DNA from 4 places in the Serratia plymuthica genome. Region 3 is predicted to be linked to each of the others. Evidence: predicted binding sites of a transcription regulator. Region 3 holds the regulator's gene; each other region holds the start of a gene.
The links. Region 3 encodes Fur, which represses iron uptake genes when iron is present. Its sites were predicted from a motif close to ATAATAATGAGAACNACTATCAA; they were not measured.
Positions count from the first base shown of each region.

Region 1 (4,251 bases), 2.7 Mb from region 3:
CGTGGCGGATGTCAAAGCCGCCCTCGACGGCGCGCGTTACATCCTGATGGAGCGCTTCGCCGAAGACGCCGCGCTGCTGGCCAAGGTACGTAACTACCTGTGGAAGCATGCTCACCTGGTGTCCAAAGTGGTGGAAGGCAAAGAAGAAGACGGCGCCAAGTTCCGCGACTACTTTGATCACCATGAGCCTATTGCCCAGGTGCCTTCACACCGTGCATTGGCGATGTTCCGTGGCCGCAACGAAGGCGTGCTGCAGTTGGCGCTGAACGCCGATCCGCAGTTTGAAGAAGCCCCGCGCGAAAGCCAGGCGGAGCAAATCATCATCAGCCACCTCGACCTGCGCCTGAATAACGCCCCGGCCGATGCCTGGCGCAAAGCGGTGGTCAACTGGACCTGGCGCATCAAGGTGCTGTTGCATCTGGAAACCGAACTGATGGGGACGGTGCGCGAACGCGCGGAAGACGAAGCCATCAACGTTTTCGCCCGTAACATGCAGGATCTGCTGATGGCCGCACCGGCCGGCATGCGCGCCACCATGGGCCTGGACCCCGGTCTGCGCACCGGGGTAAAAGTGGCGGTGGTGGATGCCACCGGCAAGCTGGTCGCTACCGATACCGTCTACCCGCACACCGGCCAGGCTGCGAAAGCCGCTGCCATCGTCGCCGCCCTGTGCATCAAACACAAAGTAGAGCTGGTCGCTATCGGCAACGGCACCGCATCGCGTGAGACCGAGCGTTTTTACCTTGAATTGCAGCAGCAGTTCAGCGAAGTCAAAGCGCAGAAGGTGATCGTCAGCGAAGCGGGCGCCTCGGTATATTCCGCCTCCGAACTGGCGGCGCTGGAATTCCCGAACCTCGACGTTTCGCTGCGTGGCGCCGTCTCCATCGCCCGCCGTTTGCAGGATCCGTTGGCCGAACTGGTCAAAATCGACCCGAAATCCATCGGCGTCGGCCAGTACCAGCACGATGTCAGCCAAAGCCAGCTGGCGAAAAAGCTGGACTCGGTGGTGGAAGACTGCGTAAACGCCGTCGGTGTGGATCTGAACACCGCCTCAGTGCCGTTGCTGACCCGCGTGGCCGGCCTGACCCGCATGATGGCGCAGAACATCGTTACCTGGCGTGATGAGAACGGTCGCTTCAGCAACCGCGAACAACTGCTGAAAGTCAGCCGTCTGGGGCCAAAAGCCTTTGAACAGTGCGCCGGCTTCCTGCGCATCAACCACGGCGATAACCCGCTGGATGCCTCTACCGTTCACCCGGAAACCTACCCGGTGGTCGAACGTATTCTGGCCGCCACCCGGCAGGCGCTGCAGGATCTGATGGGCAACCCGGCGGCGGTGCGTAGCCTGAAGGCCAGCGACTTCACCGACGACAAATTTGGTGTGCCGACGGTCACCGACATCCTGAAAGAGCTGGAGAAACCGGGCCGCGATCCGCGTCCGGAATTCAAAACCGCCACCTTTGCCGAGGGCGTGGAAACCCTCAACGATCTGCAGCCGGGCATGATTTTGGAAGGCTCGGTCACCAACGTCACCAACTTCGGCGCCTTTGTGGATATCGGCGTACATCAGGACGGCCTGGTGCATATCTCCTCGCTGGCGGACAAGTTCGTCGAAGATCCGCATACCGTGGTGAAAGCCGGCGACATCGTCAAAGTGAAGGTGATGGAAGTGGATCTGCAACGCAAACGCATCGCGCTGAGCATGCGTCTGGACGAGCAACCGGGTGAAGGTTCGCCACGTCGCGGCGGCGCCCCGGCGAAGGACAGCCCTTCCCGCGCGCCGGCCAATAAGGCCAAACCGCGCAGCAGCTCGACGGCAGGCAACAGCGCCATGGGCGACGCGCTGGCTGCGGCATTCGGTAAGAAATCGTAGGGGCAGTGCTGCCTAGCTGAAAGACTCAAGGTACACAGGGCGGAGCCGGCTCCGCCCTTTCTCAAAAAAAGCGTCGCTATTTTTTGACCCGCCTCAATAAACCCGCTTATTTTTCCCGAGCGACAATCCCCGGTTTTTCAGCCTGAAAATAACGCCGAATCCCCGTTCATTAACACCGTTTTTAACATCAGGTTTTCATTTCGTCCTTTCCCGGTGAAACACAAATGGTTACCGCTCGTATTCCGCCGGCAAGATGTTACCGAATAAACGCCGGCTCGCCGCCATCCCCTCTAAACGCCACTCAATTTGTCGCTAATTTTTGCAAATCGGAAAAAATCACTGCAATTACGTAACTGATTTAACTCGCCATTCGCATTTGATCCCCCACAGGCCAGGTGATAAAAATAGGGGCATCAGGCAATCCGATCGTTAAGTGCCGATGCCATAACCTTTGGTTACCAATACCCCTACTTTTTGTATTGAATACGATAACTATTCTCACTATTATTGCGTTGCGTGTTCACTGCATTACCTCATGAATTGAAAACGTCGGCAGCCTGCGATCTTCATCGCGGCGCTTGGTCTGGAACGTTCTTTTATCGTCATCGGCCCAATAACAGGGGCTCTGAGAAGGTTATATGCATCTTCAGCCTAAACGCTCTTATAAGATTGCCGGTTTTTCCAGTGACATCGGCCCGGCCTATCGCCAGAAACTGTTATCGCTAGGCATGCTGCCCGGCTCTTCGTTTGAAGTGGTGCGCGTCGCACCGCTGGGTGATCCGATAGAAATAAAAACCCGCCGCGTCAGCCTGGTGCTGCGCAGGAAAGACCTGGCCCTAATCCTGCTCGACGGCCAATCCTGACTCTGCGCCGTCTCGCTCTGGCCGCGCCCATCGCCCGGCTCAATGTCCATTGACTGATATCACGCGAAAAATGAAAAAACTCACGATTGGCTTAATAGGCAACCCCAATTCCGGTAAAACTACGCTGTTCAACCAGTTGACCGGAGCTCGCCAGCGGGTCGGCAACTGGGCCGGCGTGACGGTAGAGCGTAAAGAAGGCCAGTTCACTACGCCGCAATCCCAGGTCAACCTGGTCGATCTGCCCGGCACCTATTCGCTGACCACCATCTCGGAACAAACCTCGCTCGACGAACAGATCGCCTGCCATTACATCCTGAGCGGCGATGCCGATCTGCTGATCAACGTCGTCGACGCCTCCAACCTTGAGCGCAACCTGTACCTGACGCTGCAACTGCTGGAACTGGGCATCCCCTGCATCGTTGCGCTGAACATGCTGGATATCGCCAGAAGCCAGCAAATCGAGATTGATATCGCAGCGCTGTCGGCGCGTCTCGGCTGCCCGGTGGTGCCTTTGGTCTCCACCAAGGCCGACGGCATCGGCATGTTGAAGCAGATAATCGACAACCACCGGTTTAACGATCTGAAAGCGCTGGTGAACTATCCGCCGGCGCTGCTGAAGGAAATGGCCACCCTGAGCGACGCCATGCCGGCGGCTATGCCAACGGAGCAACGCCGCTGGCTGGCGCTGCAAATGCTGGAAGGCGACATCTACAGCCATCAATTGGCCGGCAACGCCACCGCCCTGCTGCCTGCCGCCAGGCTGGCGCTGCAACAACAGCAACAGGAAGATCCTGCATTGGTGATTGCCGATGCGCGCTATCAGTCGATAGCCACCCTGAGCGATGCGGTCAGCAACTCGCAGCAGGCGATGCCAAACCGCCTGACCGAAGCGCTGGACAAAGTGATCCTCAACCGCTGGCTGGGGGTGCCCATCTTTTTGCTGGTGATGTACCTGATGTTCTTGCTGGCGATCAACCTCGGCGGCGCGCTGCAGCCGATCTTTGATATCGGTTCGGCGGCAATCTTTATCCAGGGCATCCAATGGCTGGGCTACAGCCTGCACTTTCCTGAATGGCTGACGATTTTCCTAGCGCAGGGCATCGGCGGGGGCATCAACACCGTGCTGCCGCTGGTGCCGCAAATCGGCATGATGTATCTGTTTCTGTCCTTCCTCGAAGACTCCGGCTACATGGCGCGTGCGGCGTTTGTCATGGACCGCCTGATGCAAGCTCTTGGGCTGCCCGGTAAATCCTTCGTGCCGCTGATTGTCGGCTTCGGCTGCAACGTGCCGTCCATCATGGGTGCACGCACGCTGGATGCCCCGCGTGAACGCTTGATTACCATCATGATGGCGCCGTTCATGTCCTGCGGCGCCCGGCTGGCGATTTTTGCGGTGTTTGCCGCCGCCTTCTTCGGCCAGGACGGCGCCGGCGTGGTGTTCTCGCTGTATATGCTCGGCATCGTGGTGGCGATCCTCACCGGACTGGTGCTGAAGTACACCATCATGCGCGGCGA
Region 1 covers NZ_CP068771.1:3,821,427-3,825,677, reverse strand. The annotation lists gene JK621_RS17765 (Tex family protein) at 1-1,873, shown strand, start outside; gene feoA (ferrous iron transporter A) at 2,512-2,736, shown strand; gene feoB (Fe(2+) transporter permease subunit FeoB) at 2,807-4,251, shown strand, end outside.
Region 1: the regulator Fur is predicted to act here: its motif matches at 2,359-2,381, upstream of feoA (ferrous iron transporter A).

Region 2 (4,251 bases), 1.5 Mb from region 3:
CTGGAATATGTGGATATCTTCTATCACCATCGCCCGGATCCGGATACGCCGCTGGAGGAAACCATGGGCGCGCTGGATCTGCTGGTACGCCAGGGCAAGGCGCTGTATGTCGGGCTGTCCAACTATCCGGCCGACCGAGCGCGCCAGGCGTTCGAGATTCTGCAACGGCTCGGCACGCCTTGCGTGATCCATCAGCCGAAATACTCTCTGTTCGAGCGCTGGGTTGAGCCGGAGTTGCTGGATACGCTCGAAGAACATGGCGTCGGCTCCATTGCATTCTCCCCGCTGGCCGGCGGCCTGCTGACCGATCGTTACCTGCTCGGCATTCCGCAAGATTCACGCGCAGCCAGCGGCAGCCAGTTCCTGCAACCCAATCAGCTCACCGAGGAAAAACTGGAAAAGGTGCGCCAGCTTAACGCTCTGGCGCAACAGCGCGGACAGAAACTGTCGCAGATGGCGCTGGCCTGGGTATTGCGCGGCGATCGCGTGACTTCGGTGCTGATTGGCGCCAGCAAGACCAGCCAGATTGAAGATGCCGTCGGCATGCTGGCTAACCGTACCTTCAGCAGCGACGAAATCGCCCAAATCGAACGGATATTAATGTAATCGATTACAATTATCGCCGGGCGCATGGCCGGCGATAACCTTTGCAGCGCCAGACAAATCTTAAATCCTCATCCCGTCGCCGCTTTTCAGAATCCCACTAAGATTCAACCCTATCCGCAGGCGCTAATATACCAATATTGCAGTAAAAAAATTATAAGGCCGTTTTATAAACTGATGAACGCGCTTCGTTATTATAAAGCTGGCCAACCCGCTGCGGCGGAAAGGAGAAACCATGTTTAAACCTCTGTTATTGGCCGCTCTGTTGGTGGCGTCTACGGTACCCGCCATCCAGCAGGCGCATGCGGAAGGCCTCAGTATCAATCTGATGCCGGGCGTATCATTGCGCATTGGCGAAGAAGACAATCGCGGTCGTTATTGGGACGGCTACGACTGGCGCGACCGCGACTGGTGGCAAGGCCATCAGGGCCGCTACCTGGGCGATCGCAGCCGTCGGGGCTATTACTGGGATGGTTATCGCTGGCGCGATAACGATTACTGGCGCAAAAATTATTACTATCATGATGGCCGCTATCGCAAATTCGATAAGCATTATTACAAGCATCATGATAAAGACCACTGGAAGGATCGACGCCACGATGACGATCGCGGTCGTCGCCATCATGGCCATGATGATTAATAGCAAAAGATCGGCGTAACGCCGTAATGCCAGCCAGCTAAGCCTGACTGGCATTTTTTATCCCCTCTCGGTGCGTCTCGTGCAGGTTGCAAGGGACCCCGCCCTGGGCCCCTTGCTCGGTTGAGGTGCGTGGGCCTCAGGGTACATCTCACTTTTATCGACCGAAAACGTCCCCCCACCGGCAGAAAAACGCTAACTGACCAGCAGATAACCATTCAGGCCGACGACCACCAACACAATCAGCTTGCCCAGCGTCTGTATGCTGCGGCTGTTCACCATCTCCCCCATCAGCTCCCGGTTGCCGGTAAAGGCGAGCAGCGGCACCAGCGCCAATGCAATGCCGAAGCTCAGCAGCACCTGGCTCAACACCAGAATGCGCGTGGCATCCATCCCCAGCATAATGACGATAAACGACGGCAGCATAGTGACCACCCGGCGCACCCACAGCGGAATGTAAAAGCGTACAAATCCCTGCATCACCACCTGCCCTGCCAGCGTCCCCACGACGGTGGAAGACAGACCGGCGGCCACCAGGCTCAGCCCGAAGAGCGTCGCCGCCGCCTGGCCCAGCACCGGTTGCAGTGTCAGATAGGCCAGATCAAGATCGGCCACGCCGCTGTGCCCACTAAAATGGAAGGTGGCGGCGGCGGTTGCCATCATTGCCAGGTTAACAAAACCGGCGATGGTCATGGCGATGGCGACATCGACCTTGGTGGACGCATACCGATCCGCCTTTGAATTCTCGCCGACAGCCTGGGTTAAGGATGAATGCAAATAAATCACGTGCGGCATGATGGTCGCGCCCAGCACGCCGGCAGCCAGATATACCGCATCGCCATTCGGCAGATCCGGGATCGCCATGCCTTTTAACAGCGGGCCAAGTTGCGGCTGGGAAAACGCCAGTTCCACCATATAGGCAGCGGCAACAAACAGCAGCAGCCCGCCGATCGCCATCTCCAGCGGTTTTTGACCGCGTTTTTGCAGCGTCAGGATCAGAAAAGTGGCGATCCCCGTCAGGATGGCGCCCTCAAGCAGCGTAACGCCCAACAGCAGTTTGAAACCGATCGCCGCGCCGATAAACTCCGCCAGATCGGTGGCCATCGCAATAATTTCCGCCTGCACCCAATAAGCCCATACGGCCGGGCGCGGAAAGCGATCGCGGATGTGCTCCGCCAGGTTTTTGCCCGTGGCGATACCGAGTTTGGCGGAGAGCAGTTGGATAAGCATGGCCATAACGTTGGCCCAGACCACGACCCACAGCAGGCTATAACCCAAAGAGGCACCGGACTGGATGTTGGTGGCGAAATTGCCGGGATCGATATAACCGATGGCCGCGATAAATGCGGGCCCCATCAGCGACAGTTTGATTTTTCTGGATGGGCGACGGGTGTTCTCAACCACGCGACTGTTTGGCATACCCTGAACCCTTACGTCTGATAAACTAAGGGTTATCTTATTTAAATGATAATAATTATCAAGCGCATTTATAACGGTAAAACTTATCTCTGCAATCGGGGATAACTCAGGTTTTAACGAAGGGTGTAACGTGCAGATTACGCTTTTCGGCCCTCTGCCAAGCCATATTCCAGACGAAATACGCCTGCTAATCAAATTAGCACAAGAATAGGAATTTCGTATGGATTCAGTAACATCTTGATTTTTTGTGGCTTATTATAATAATTTAGGATGTTTCCCACTGCGATTTTCCATATTTGCAATGGACCTCTCGTTTTTAAACGTGGCGTTACATAAAATGACATCCGAAATTCAGCCTGCCTCAAATTTGGAGCAAACATGTCCCATATTGCGCACTTTGCGTTAGCGTTGGTGGTGGTTGCGATCTTGGCACTGTTAGTGTGCCGCGACCGTAAAAACATCCGCATTCGCTACGTTATTCAACTGTTGGTTATTGAAGTACTGCTGGCCTATTTTTTCCTGCATTCGGAAGCGGGTTTAGGCTTTGTAAAAGGATTCGCGGCGCTGTTCGACAAGCTGCTCGGGTTTGCTGGGCAAGGGACTGATTTTGTATTCGGCGGTATGGGTGATAAAGGTCTGGCCTTCTTCTTCCTGAAGGTACTGTGCCCGATCGTCTTCATCTCTGCGCTGATCGGTATTCTGCAATACATCAAAGTGTTGCCGTTTATCATCCGGATTATTGGTACCGTGCTGTCAAAAGTAAACGGTATGGGCAAGCTGGAGTCGTTTAACGCCGTCAGCTCGTTGATCCTGGGCCAGTCTGAAAACTTCATTGCCTATAAAGATATCCTGGGCAAGATGTCGGAAAAACGCATGTACACCATGGCGGCAACCGCGATGTCTACGGTTTCCATGTCGATCGTGGGTGCTTACATGACCATGCTGGACGCCAAGTTTGTGGTTGCGGCGCTGGTACTGAACATGTTCAGCACCTTTATCGTGCTGTCATTGGTCAACCCGTATGACACCAGTAAAGAAGAAGAACTGCATCTGGGCAATCTGCACGAAGGCCAGAGCTTCTTCGAAATGCTGGGTGAATACATTCTGGCGGGTTTCAAAGTAGCTATTATCGTTGCCGCCATGCTGATCGGCTTTATTGCCCTGATCGCTGCGCTCAACGGCCTGTTCAGCGCCATCTTCGGCCTGAGCTTCCAGGAAATTCTGGGCTACTTCTTCTATCCATTCGCCTGGATTATGGGGATTCCTAAACACGAAGCCTTGCAGGTGGGCAGCATCATGGCGACCAAACTGGTCTCCAATGAGTTCGTGGCCATGATGGAGCTGCAGAAAGTCTCTGCCGAGCTGTCGCCACGCAGCCTGGGCATTCTGTCGGTGTTCCTGGTTTCCTTCGCCAACTTCTCTTCCATCGGTATTGTGGCCGGTGCGATTAAAGGGCTGAATGAGAATCAGGGCAACGTAGTGTCCCGCTTTGGTCTGAAGCTGGTTTACGGTTCCACGCTGGTCAGCCTCCTGTCTGCGTCCATCGCGGGCCTGGTTCTGGGCTAAGCCGAAACGGCAACAACGAAAAGGTC
Region 2 covers NZ_CP068771.1:5,019,791-5,024,041, reverse strand. The annotation lists gene mgrA (L-glyceraldehyde 3-phosphate reductase) at 1-606, shown strand, start outside; gene JK621_RS23315 (DUF2502 domain-containing protein) at 839-1,243, shown strand; gene JK621_RS23310 (Nramp family divalent metal transporter) at 1,436-2,659, opposite strand; gene JK621_RS23305 (NupC/NupG family nucleoside CNT transporter) at 3,038-4,225, shown strand.
Region 2: the regulator Fur is predicted to act here: its motif matches at 2,699-2,721, upstream of JK621_RS23310 (Nramp family divalent metal transporter).

Region 3 (4,251 bases):
GAACAGCTTAGAATCAATAAGCGTAATCAGCTTCGACGCGATAAAGTCCGTGGCTTACGGCGCGTGGAACTGAAAATCAACGCGGATGCGGTGGACGCCCTGAACAAACTGGCGGAACAGCGTAATATCAGCCGCAGCGAGCTTATTGAGCAAATGCTGCTGGCACAACTGGCGGATGAACAGCCGGAACATTGATCTTTGCAGCCGCACATGCGGCACGGTGTTATGGATGACACCGATCAACACCGTTTTATTCCTCCCGGCATCGCATAAACGCGATAAAACCCCGGGGTAAATCTCTGGCATGATACGCACTTACCGGTAAGAGGCAGATTCTTGCCATGTCATCATTTTAATCGGTGTTATCGCGTTCAACGCTAACATCGTGCAATGCAATTAATTGAATTTAAAGGTTATACGCGATATGGCTAATGTAGGCATTTTCTTTGGCAGCGACACTGGCAATACCGAAAACATTGCCAAGATGATCCAGAAAATTCTTCAGCAGCAGTTTGGCAAAGAGGTGTCGGAAATCCGCGACATCGCCAAAAGCAGCAAAGAGGATCTGGAAGCTTTCGACATTCTGCTGTTGGGTATTCCTACCTGGTACTACGGCGAAGCCCAGTGCGATTGGGATGATTTCTTCCCGACGCTGGAAGAAATTGATTTCAACGGCAAGCTGGTTGCGCTGTTCGGTTGTGGCGATCAGGAAGACTACGCGGAATATTTCTGTGATGCGATGGGCACCATCCGCGACATCATTGAGCCACACGGCGCCGCGATTGTCGGCCACTGGCCGACCAAGGGTTACCACTTCGAAGCATCGAAAGGTCTGGCGGACGACAATTTCTTCATCGGCCTGGCGATTGACGAAGATCGTCAACCGGAATTGACCAACGAACGCGTCGCAGCCTGGGTGAAGCAGATCAGCGAAGAACTGAGCCTGGCCGATATCGTCGGCTAACCCTCAAAGGTTGAACAAAAGCCCTGCAAAGTGCATAGTGTTGCCAGCAGGGCCGTTCATCGGCAGCACGGATTTCTGCAATAGAAGCTACATGTTTGTAACTTCCCACATCGTCAAGGTAGACTGAGATATCGGTTTATCCCATCCATCAAGACGTTGCGTGTGTAACATGCAATTGTGCCATGATATCTTTGTTAACAACCGGCGGTTTCCATTTAGGGCAACCGGTTCTATAATGACACGCAATTAACTCTTTGTGCCGACCGATGCCACAGGCAAAAATGCCTCAACTTGATTAGCATAGTAACAGGACTGAATCCGCATGACTGACAACAACACCGCATTGAAGAAGGCCGGCCTAAAAGTCACGCTTCCGCGACTCAAAATCCTGGAAGTACTGCAAAATCCGGAATGCCATCACGTCAGTGCGGAAGATTTGTACAAAAAACTGATCGACATGGGCGAAGAAATTGGCCTGGCGACGGTTTACCGCGTACTGAACCAGTTTGATGATGCCGGCATTGTAACCCGTCATAATTTCGAAGGCGGCAAGTCCGTGTTCGAATTGACCCAACAGCATCACCACGATCACCTGATTTGCCTGGACTGCGGCAAAGTGATCGAATTCAGCGATGAGTCTATCGAAGTGCGTCAGCGTGATATCGCCAAGCAGCATGGTATCAAGCTCACCAACCACAGCCTGTACCTGTATGGTCACTGTGAAATCGGTGATTGCCGCGAAGACGACACCTTGCACGACAAAAAATAATGCCCTCAACCGGCATTGAGAACCGCCTTAACGGCGGTTTTTTTATGCCTCCAGGCAGGGATAAAAAAATCCCCGGACAGGCCCGGGGAAAATCACATCCGAAAGACAACAATTGCAGCGGCACTTCTCCGCGGTACTTCTCTCACTACCCACTGACACTCACTTCACCGTCAACTCACCCGCCGACACGCGGATGGGTAAACTCGTCACAATGCATATTCAAGCAACAGCAGCCGATCGAAGAAAATCGGCCAGGCATCGTCGAAAACGCCGCGAACGCGGAACCCTTGCTTCAAGTAGATTTGGCAGGCATCGCTGCTTTGCCATACGCACAGCACGATATGTTTCGCCCGGCGCTGCTGCGCGCGCTGCTTAATCAGAGCAAACAACGGGTTAAAATAGCCCTGCCCGCGAAACCGGCTCTCGATGGCCAGGCTGCAGATAAAGTAATCGTCCTCCGTGCACTGCGTTCGCACAAAACCGTCGTAGGCCTCATCCAGCGGCTTTATTTCATCGCGATATAGATAGCTCGCCTCAACGCCATATAACTCGTCGAGACTCGCCGCAGTGAAAAATCCGACAAACGCCCCGCACCGATCGTAAGCCAGGGTAATCAGGTCCAGATAGGGGTCGATATTTTGCGCCTGCTGCAGAGAGACCAAACCCATCCCGGCCGGGTTGCCGGCGGAACAATACTCCAGGTAGCTGGTGGCAAAAATCAGCTTCGCCATGCGAGTCTTGTCCGCGTCGTCCGCCTGGCACCCCGGCAGAAAATGCAACCCGCCCTGCGATAGCGGCAATACCGCATCGCCCGCGCCGACGGTTGGCCGCCAGTAATGGCCCTCATCGATCTGCCGTCGGTTATCGGCTATCAAATACTCGCCGAAAAGCCGGTTCACCCGATCCAGCGCGCGATCATGAGACAGCACCGAATAGTAATGGTAGTGATCGATATCGGACCTTATCTGCGCCGGATAGGCCATGCGCGGCACCTCATCGACGGTAAATATTTCCGCATGGCGCGCCAGGTCCATCGGTTGCTCAAGCTGCCAATCCACCTGCTCCAGCCGATCAATGCATTGCCGATAGCTGCGCAGTTCCTCCTCCCCGAGCGGCAACCTCTCATTGGTGATCACATCTTCCAACAGGCGCATGCCGCGGATACCGCAGGTCACCGCCTGCGGAACAGCGTCATAATGAACCCCATGATCCTGGCAAAAACTATCGTGGCTGAGGAAAGTCCTGCCAATGTGGCGGCTCCACAACAGATAAAACGCATCGAACAACTTTCTTTCATAGATGGGGTTTTTATCCGGCACGTCACCGGTTTGCGCCGCATGGATCCGATCCAGGCCCGCCAATATTTTGCACAGCGACCTATCGCCGCTGCGGCCAATGATCATCCCGGTTTCATCAAGAAACAAATTCAACCCGCTGACGTGGCTGACTTCGCCATCGGGCAGGAGCTGAAGGTAATCCGGCACTTCCGGCTTCAGCAGGAAAAACGTCGCCGAACGGTGCGGAAGGGTGTCGATATCCATGTACATTCCGCCCATTTCAATCAGGATCAAAAAGCGAAAGTAATCAGAAAGCGTGGCGTAATAGCGCTTATCATGGAGCACGTGGATAAAACCCAGGTTGCCGCCGACCCTTTTTTGCGCCAGTTCACTCAGCGAATGCACCTGCAACCGGTGGTTGCCGGCATCGAACTCCCCCAGCAGCCCGCCTTTCACTTCCGCCGCAGGGGTAAAATACGCCTCGTTTTTGAGTTGCCGCGCATCCCATACCCAGAGCATCCCGGTCCATTCGTCGGCGATTGTGCTGCGAACAGCCTGCTGCGCATCTCCCCATTGGGAGATAACCTCTCTGGCATCGTCTGGAATGGCGCCGCCCAGCCAAATGCGGTGCAGCAATTTTTCCTGCGCGGCCAACTGGCGCGTAGGAACGCAAAATAATGAGGAGCACTGCGCGGCATCGAATAAATGCCCTTGTTCAGCCAGCCACGCCCGCAGTTGGCCAACCCCTCGCCGGTACTGCCCCAGCAACGCCGGGGAACGCTGGCGCTGATATTTCACGAACGCTAACTTCAGATTATTAATCCAGGCCTCGTAGTCGGCGCGAAACAGGTCATGCCGCATCAATCCCAAACGCTCGTCATCAAGCTTCATCGTCAGCCTCCCGCCTGCGGTGAACAAGATCCGTATCCCTGTGGATTTTTGCTCTGCCAATGCCAGGCGTCGCGAACCATTTTTTCCAGACCTCTCTTGGCTTGCCAGCCTAATTTTTCCGCCGCCAGCGTCGGATCAGACCAGCACTCGGCAATATCTCCTGCGCGGCGCGGGTTAATTTGATAGGCGATTTTAAATCCGCAGGCGTGTTCAAATGCCTGGATAATCTCCAGCACCGAATAGCCTTTGCCGGTGCCCAGGTTATACACGTTAAAACCCGGCCGCAGATTATCCAGCGCTTTCAAATGCCCTTCGGCCAGATCCATAACGTGAATGTAATCACGCACCCC
Region 3 covers NZ_CP068771.1:1,026,360-1,030,610, reverse strand. The annotation lists gene ybfE (LexA regulated protein) at 1-195, shown strand, start outside; gene fldA (flavodoxin FldA) at 425-964, shown strand; gene fur (ferric iron uptake transcriptional regulator) at 1,287-1,733, shown strand; gene JK621_RS04845 (glycosyltransferase) at 1,940-3,901, opposite strand; gene galE (UDP-glucose 4-epimerase GalE) at 3,904-4,251, opposite strand, start outside.

Region 4 (4,251 bases), 1.5 Mb from region 3:
AGACCTGCTGCAACTGGCAGCCGATTTCCGCCGGAATGCGCGCGGCCAGGGTCTCGCTCAGCTTGGCGCCCCCCACCTGCAACAGTTTGAGGCTGGCCAATGGTTGCCCACCGTCCCACTCTTCGATTGCCTGTAGCCACAGCGTCACCGCCGGCGGCACCAGCGCCGTCACGTTAATCTGGTGCTGCTCGATCAAACCGAAGCATTGCCCGGCATCCGGATCGCTGGCGAACACCACCAGCCCGGTGCCGTAAAACACGCCGAGCACGCCCGGAGAACTCATCGGGTAGTTATGCGCCACCGGCAGCGCGCACAGGTAGCGGGTATGCACATCGAAATGGCAAATTTCCACGCTGCGACGAATGCTGTAGTAGTAATCATTGTGGGTGCGCGGGATCAGCTTTGGCGTCCCGGTGCTGCCGCCGGAGAGCTGGAAGAACGCCACCTGGTCAGCCGGGGTCGGCGTCGCGATAAAATCGTCGGCGTCCTCTTCCAGCCAGGCGGCCAGCGACTGCTCGCCTTCCGCCTGGCTGCGCAGCCCTACTACGCGCAATGAAGGATTTTCGGCGCGAAACGCCGTGAGGAATTCGTCGTTGCCGAACAGGCCATGCCGGCGATCGGCAATCAGCAGCGCGGGCTTGATTTGTGCGGCATAAGCCTTGAGTTCGTTGCGTTGGTGGCTGAACAACGCATTCACCGGCACCACGCCAATTTTCAGCAGCGCAAAGAAGGTCACATAGAACTCGACCACGTTGCCCAACTGCACCAGAGCGGTATCGCCGCGCTGCATGCCCCGGCGTTGCAGCGCGGCGGCCAGCCGGTCAGAAAGTTGATTGAGCCGGCGATAGCTCAGGCTGCATTGCGGATCGATCAGCGCCACGGCGTCATTTTTGGCCTGGCGGGCAATAATGTCGGTCAATGGCCGGTCGGTCCAATAACCGCGTTCGCGATAGCGACGGGCCAACGCCTCAGGCCAGGGAGTAAAATCAATGCTCATGGGTATGCCTATCCTTGGTTCAGGCCAAACGCCCGCGAAATGGTACTGAGTTTGGTGCCGGTTTCACGCCATTCGGATTCCGGCGAAGAGTCTTGCACGATGCCGGCGCCGGCAAACAGCCGCACCTGATTGCCCTGCACTGTGCCGCAACGAATGGTCACGACCCACTCGCCGTTGCCTTCGGCATCACACCAGCCGACAATGCCGCCGAACAGGCCGCGATCAAAGGGTTCAAGCTGTTTGATCACCTGGTGCGCAAGCCGGGTTGGCGTGCCGCACAAAGCCGGCGTCGGGTGCAACAGGCAGGCCAGCGAAAGCGCATTTTCCGCCCGGCTGGCGGCTTCGCCATCAATAGGCGTAGACAGGTGCCACAGCGTGGTGGTGCTCAATAATTCAGGGGATGACGGGATGTTCAAGTGGCGGCAGCGGTCGGCCAATACCTGGCGCATCCCTTCGGTGACGAACTTGTGCTCATAAAGGTCTTTGTCCGACACCAATAGCTGTTGGCTGATGTCACGGTCCCGTAGCGGATCGGCATCGCGGCGGGCAGAGCCGGCCAGCGGATTGGAATGGAACTGCGCGCCGGATTTGCGCAACAGCAATTCCGGGCTGGCGCCTACCAGCGCCCCCTGCTCCAGCGGTACGTGGAAGTGGAAACCGTTAGGGTTCTGGGCGATGATTCGCGCCATCAGCGCCCGGCAATCAACAGGTTCGCGGGTTTCAATCTCCAGCAAGCGCGACAACACCACTTTATCCAACCGGTCGCCACGGGTAGCCAGCACCGCATCGGCAACCATCTGCATGAAGGGCTGCCGGGCAGGTACTTCGGTTTGCCGGGTAATTTCCGGCAAGGCATCCTGCGGCGGCGTTACGCCGGCCAAAAAGGCATCGCGCTCAAACCACTGAGTTTGCTGGGGAATAAACAACGCTGAAGGTTGATGAGTATCAAAAGGAATGGCGCCACAGAGTACCGGGTTCTTCACGCCGGCCAGTTTCGCTTCGGCGAAAGCGTGCCGTACTTCTCGCTGGAACTCCCCATTCACCTGGTCCCCACCTGCTGCGGGCAGCGTGATTTTCGCGAAGCAGCCCTGGGTACTCAGGCTACGGAAAGGAGAGGTAAAGAAGAAGCCCGAGGTGGGCGAAACGCCTGCAGTATTCAGTTCGCTCCCCTTGCTTTGCGGTTTCTTTTGGCCGGCACCCTTTACAGTCACGCTCATCGGTACTCCATTCATCTTCGTTAATGATAATAAACATAATAATGATTATCATTTATGTTTGACCGCGTTAAAGTACCCTTGGAAATTTGCCATGTCAATAATTGTAAACAGCTCTTCTCCTTATCATCGGGGTAGAAAGTCAGCAGCATAAATTATATAAATGATAAGTATTACTATTTAAAACCTAGGGACTTCCTTTATGAAGACGAATCTGATCTTCGGTCTGGCGCTGTTCGGGCTAGCGGCAATCAGCGCCGCTCACGCATCCGATACCGGCTGGCCGCGTAACATTGCAACCTCACACGGCGTGGTCACCCTCGATCAGCCCCCTGCCCGCATCGTTTCTACCAGCGTTACCGTCACCGGCACCCTGTTGGCCATCGACGCGCCGGTGGTAGCCAGTGGGGCAACCACGCCCGGCAGCCGTCTGGCGGACAAACAGGGGTTTTTCCGTCAATGGAGTGACATCGCAGCACGGCGCGGCGTCAAACGTCTGTACGTCGGCGAACCCAATGCGGAAGCCGTCGCGGGGGCTGCCCCCGATCTGATTATCATGTCAGCCACCGGTGCCGATTCCGCCCTGCGCCTGTACGATCAGCTCTCTGCCATCGCCCCGGTGCTGGTGGTCAATTACGACGACAAAAGCTGGCAGGAACTGGCCGCAGAACTGGGCCAGGCCACCGGGCATGAAGCCCAGGCGCATAAGATCATTGGCAATTTTGATGCGCGTGAAAAAGCGCTGAAACAACGGATGACCCTGCCTGAACAACCGGTCTCCGCGCTGGTGTTCGGTTCGGACGGCAAAACCGCCAATCTGTGGACCGCCGAATCGTCCCAGGGGCAGATGCTGAAACAGCTCGGTTTCACCCTGGCGGTGCCGCCCGCCAAATTGAACAACAGCCGCAGCATGGGGGTGCGTAAGGACATCATTCAGTTGAGCGGCGAGAACCTGGCGGAAGGCCTGAACGGCCAGACGCTGATGCTGTTCGCCAACGGCGACGCCGACACGCAGCGCCTGCTGGCCAATCCTTTTCTCGCTCACCTGCCGGCGGTGCAACATAAACGGGTTTACGCGCTGGGCAACGATACCTTCCGGCTGGATTATTACAGCGCCGGCAACTTGCTGACGCTGTTGGAAAAACAGTTTATTTCTCGCTAGTCTCGCTGGCGGGCCGGAGGCTTTCTTCCTGCCCGCCGCTGCCCACCTGGCGCAAGCCGCGCATGGCGAAAGCCAGTACCACACCCAGCACCGCTACCCCAAAACCAAAATGGGTCGACGTCATCGCCGGCAGCATAAACGCCCCCATTGCCCCCAGCAGTAACGCCCCCAACGCGTCGCCCACGACGTTTTGCGCCGTCCACAGGCCATTGATGCGCCCCAGAAAGGCATCCGGCGTCAGGTTCTGAATCAGCCCGTATTGCAGCAATGAGTTCACCGCGCTCAGGTAACCAAAAATCACCAGGAAAAACAGCGCTAAACCGTACCACGGCATCAGACCGAACAGACCGATGGCGACGAACGCGCCTATCGCCGTCGTCAACATCATCCAGCCCGGCCGCGCTACGTGAGCGACCCGGCCGCTGGTGAACGCGCCGATCGCCGCGCCGAGCGGGACGGCGGAATACATAAAGCCCAATTGCGTAGCGCTGACGTGCCACATGCCGGACATCGCCGGATATAACACCCGCACAGCACTGGCCATGGTCAGCAGCGCGCCGATCAACGCCACCATGCCGATTACCCGGTTGCGGAACAAGAAGCCGAAACCACCGACCAACGCGCGCAGCGGGTGTTCGCGCGGTTGTGGCGGCGGTGCTAACTGCGGCAAACGCAGCAAGGGGATCAACGTCAGTAAAGTGCCCAGCGCCGCCAGGCCGTAGTTCCACATCACGCCGGAGTGAGCGATCACCAGGCCCCCAATCGCCGGCGACAGAATCGAGCCAAAACGCACCGTCAGCATACTGATGGCCCCGGCCTGGACGATGTTTTCACGCCCCACCAACGCCGGCGTGGCGGCCAGCAGCGCCGTCACCCCG
Region 4 covers NZ_CP068771.1:5,010,480-5,014,730, reverse strand. The annotation lists gene JK621_RS23255 ((2,3-dihydroxybenzoyl)adenylate synthase) at 1-997, opposite strand, end outside; gene JK621_RS23250 (isochorismate synthase) at 1,006-2,214, opposite strand; gene fepB (Fe2+-enterobactin ABC transporter substrate-binding protein) at 2,414-3,373, shown strand; gene entS (enterobactin transporter EntS) at 3,360-4,251, opposite strand, start outside.
Region 4: the regulator Fur is predicted to act here: its motif matches at 2,244-2,266, upstream of JK621_RS23250 (isochorismate synthase).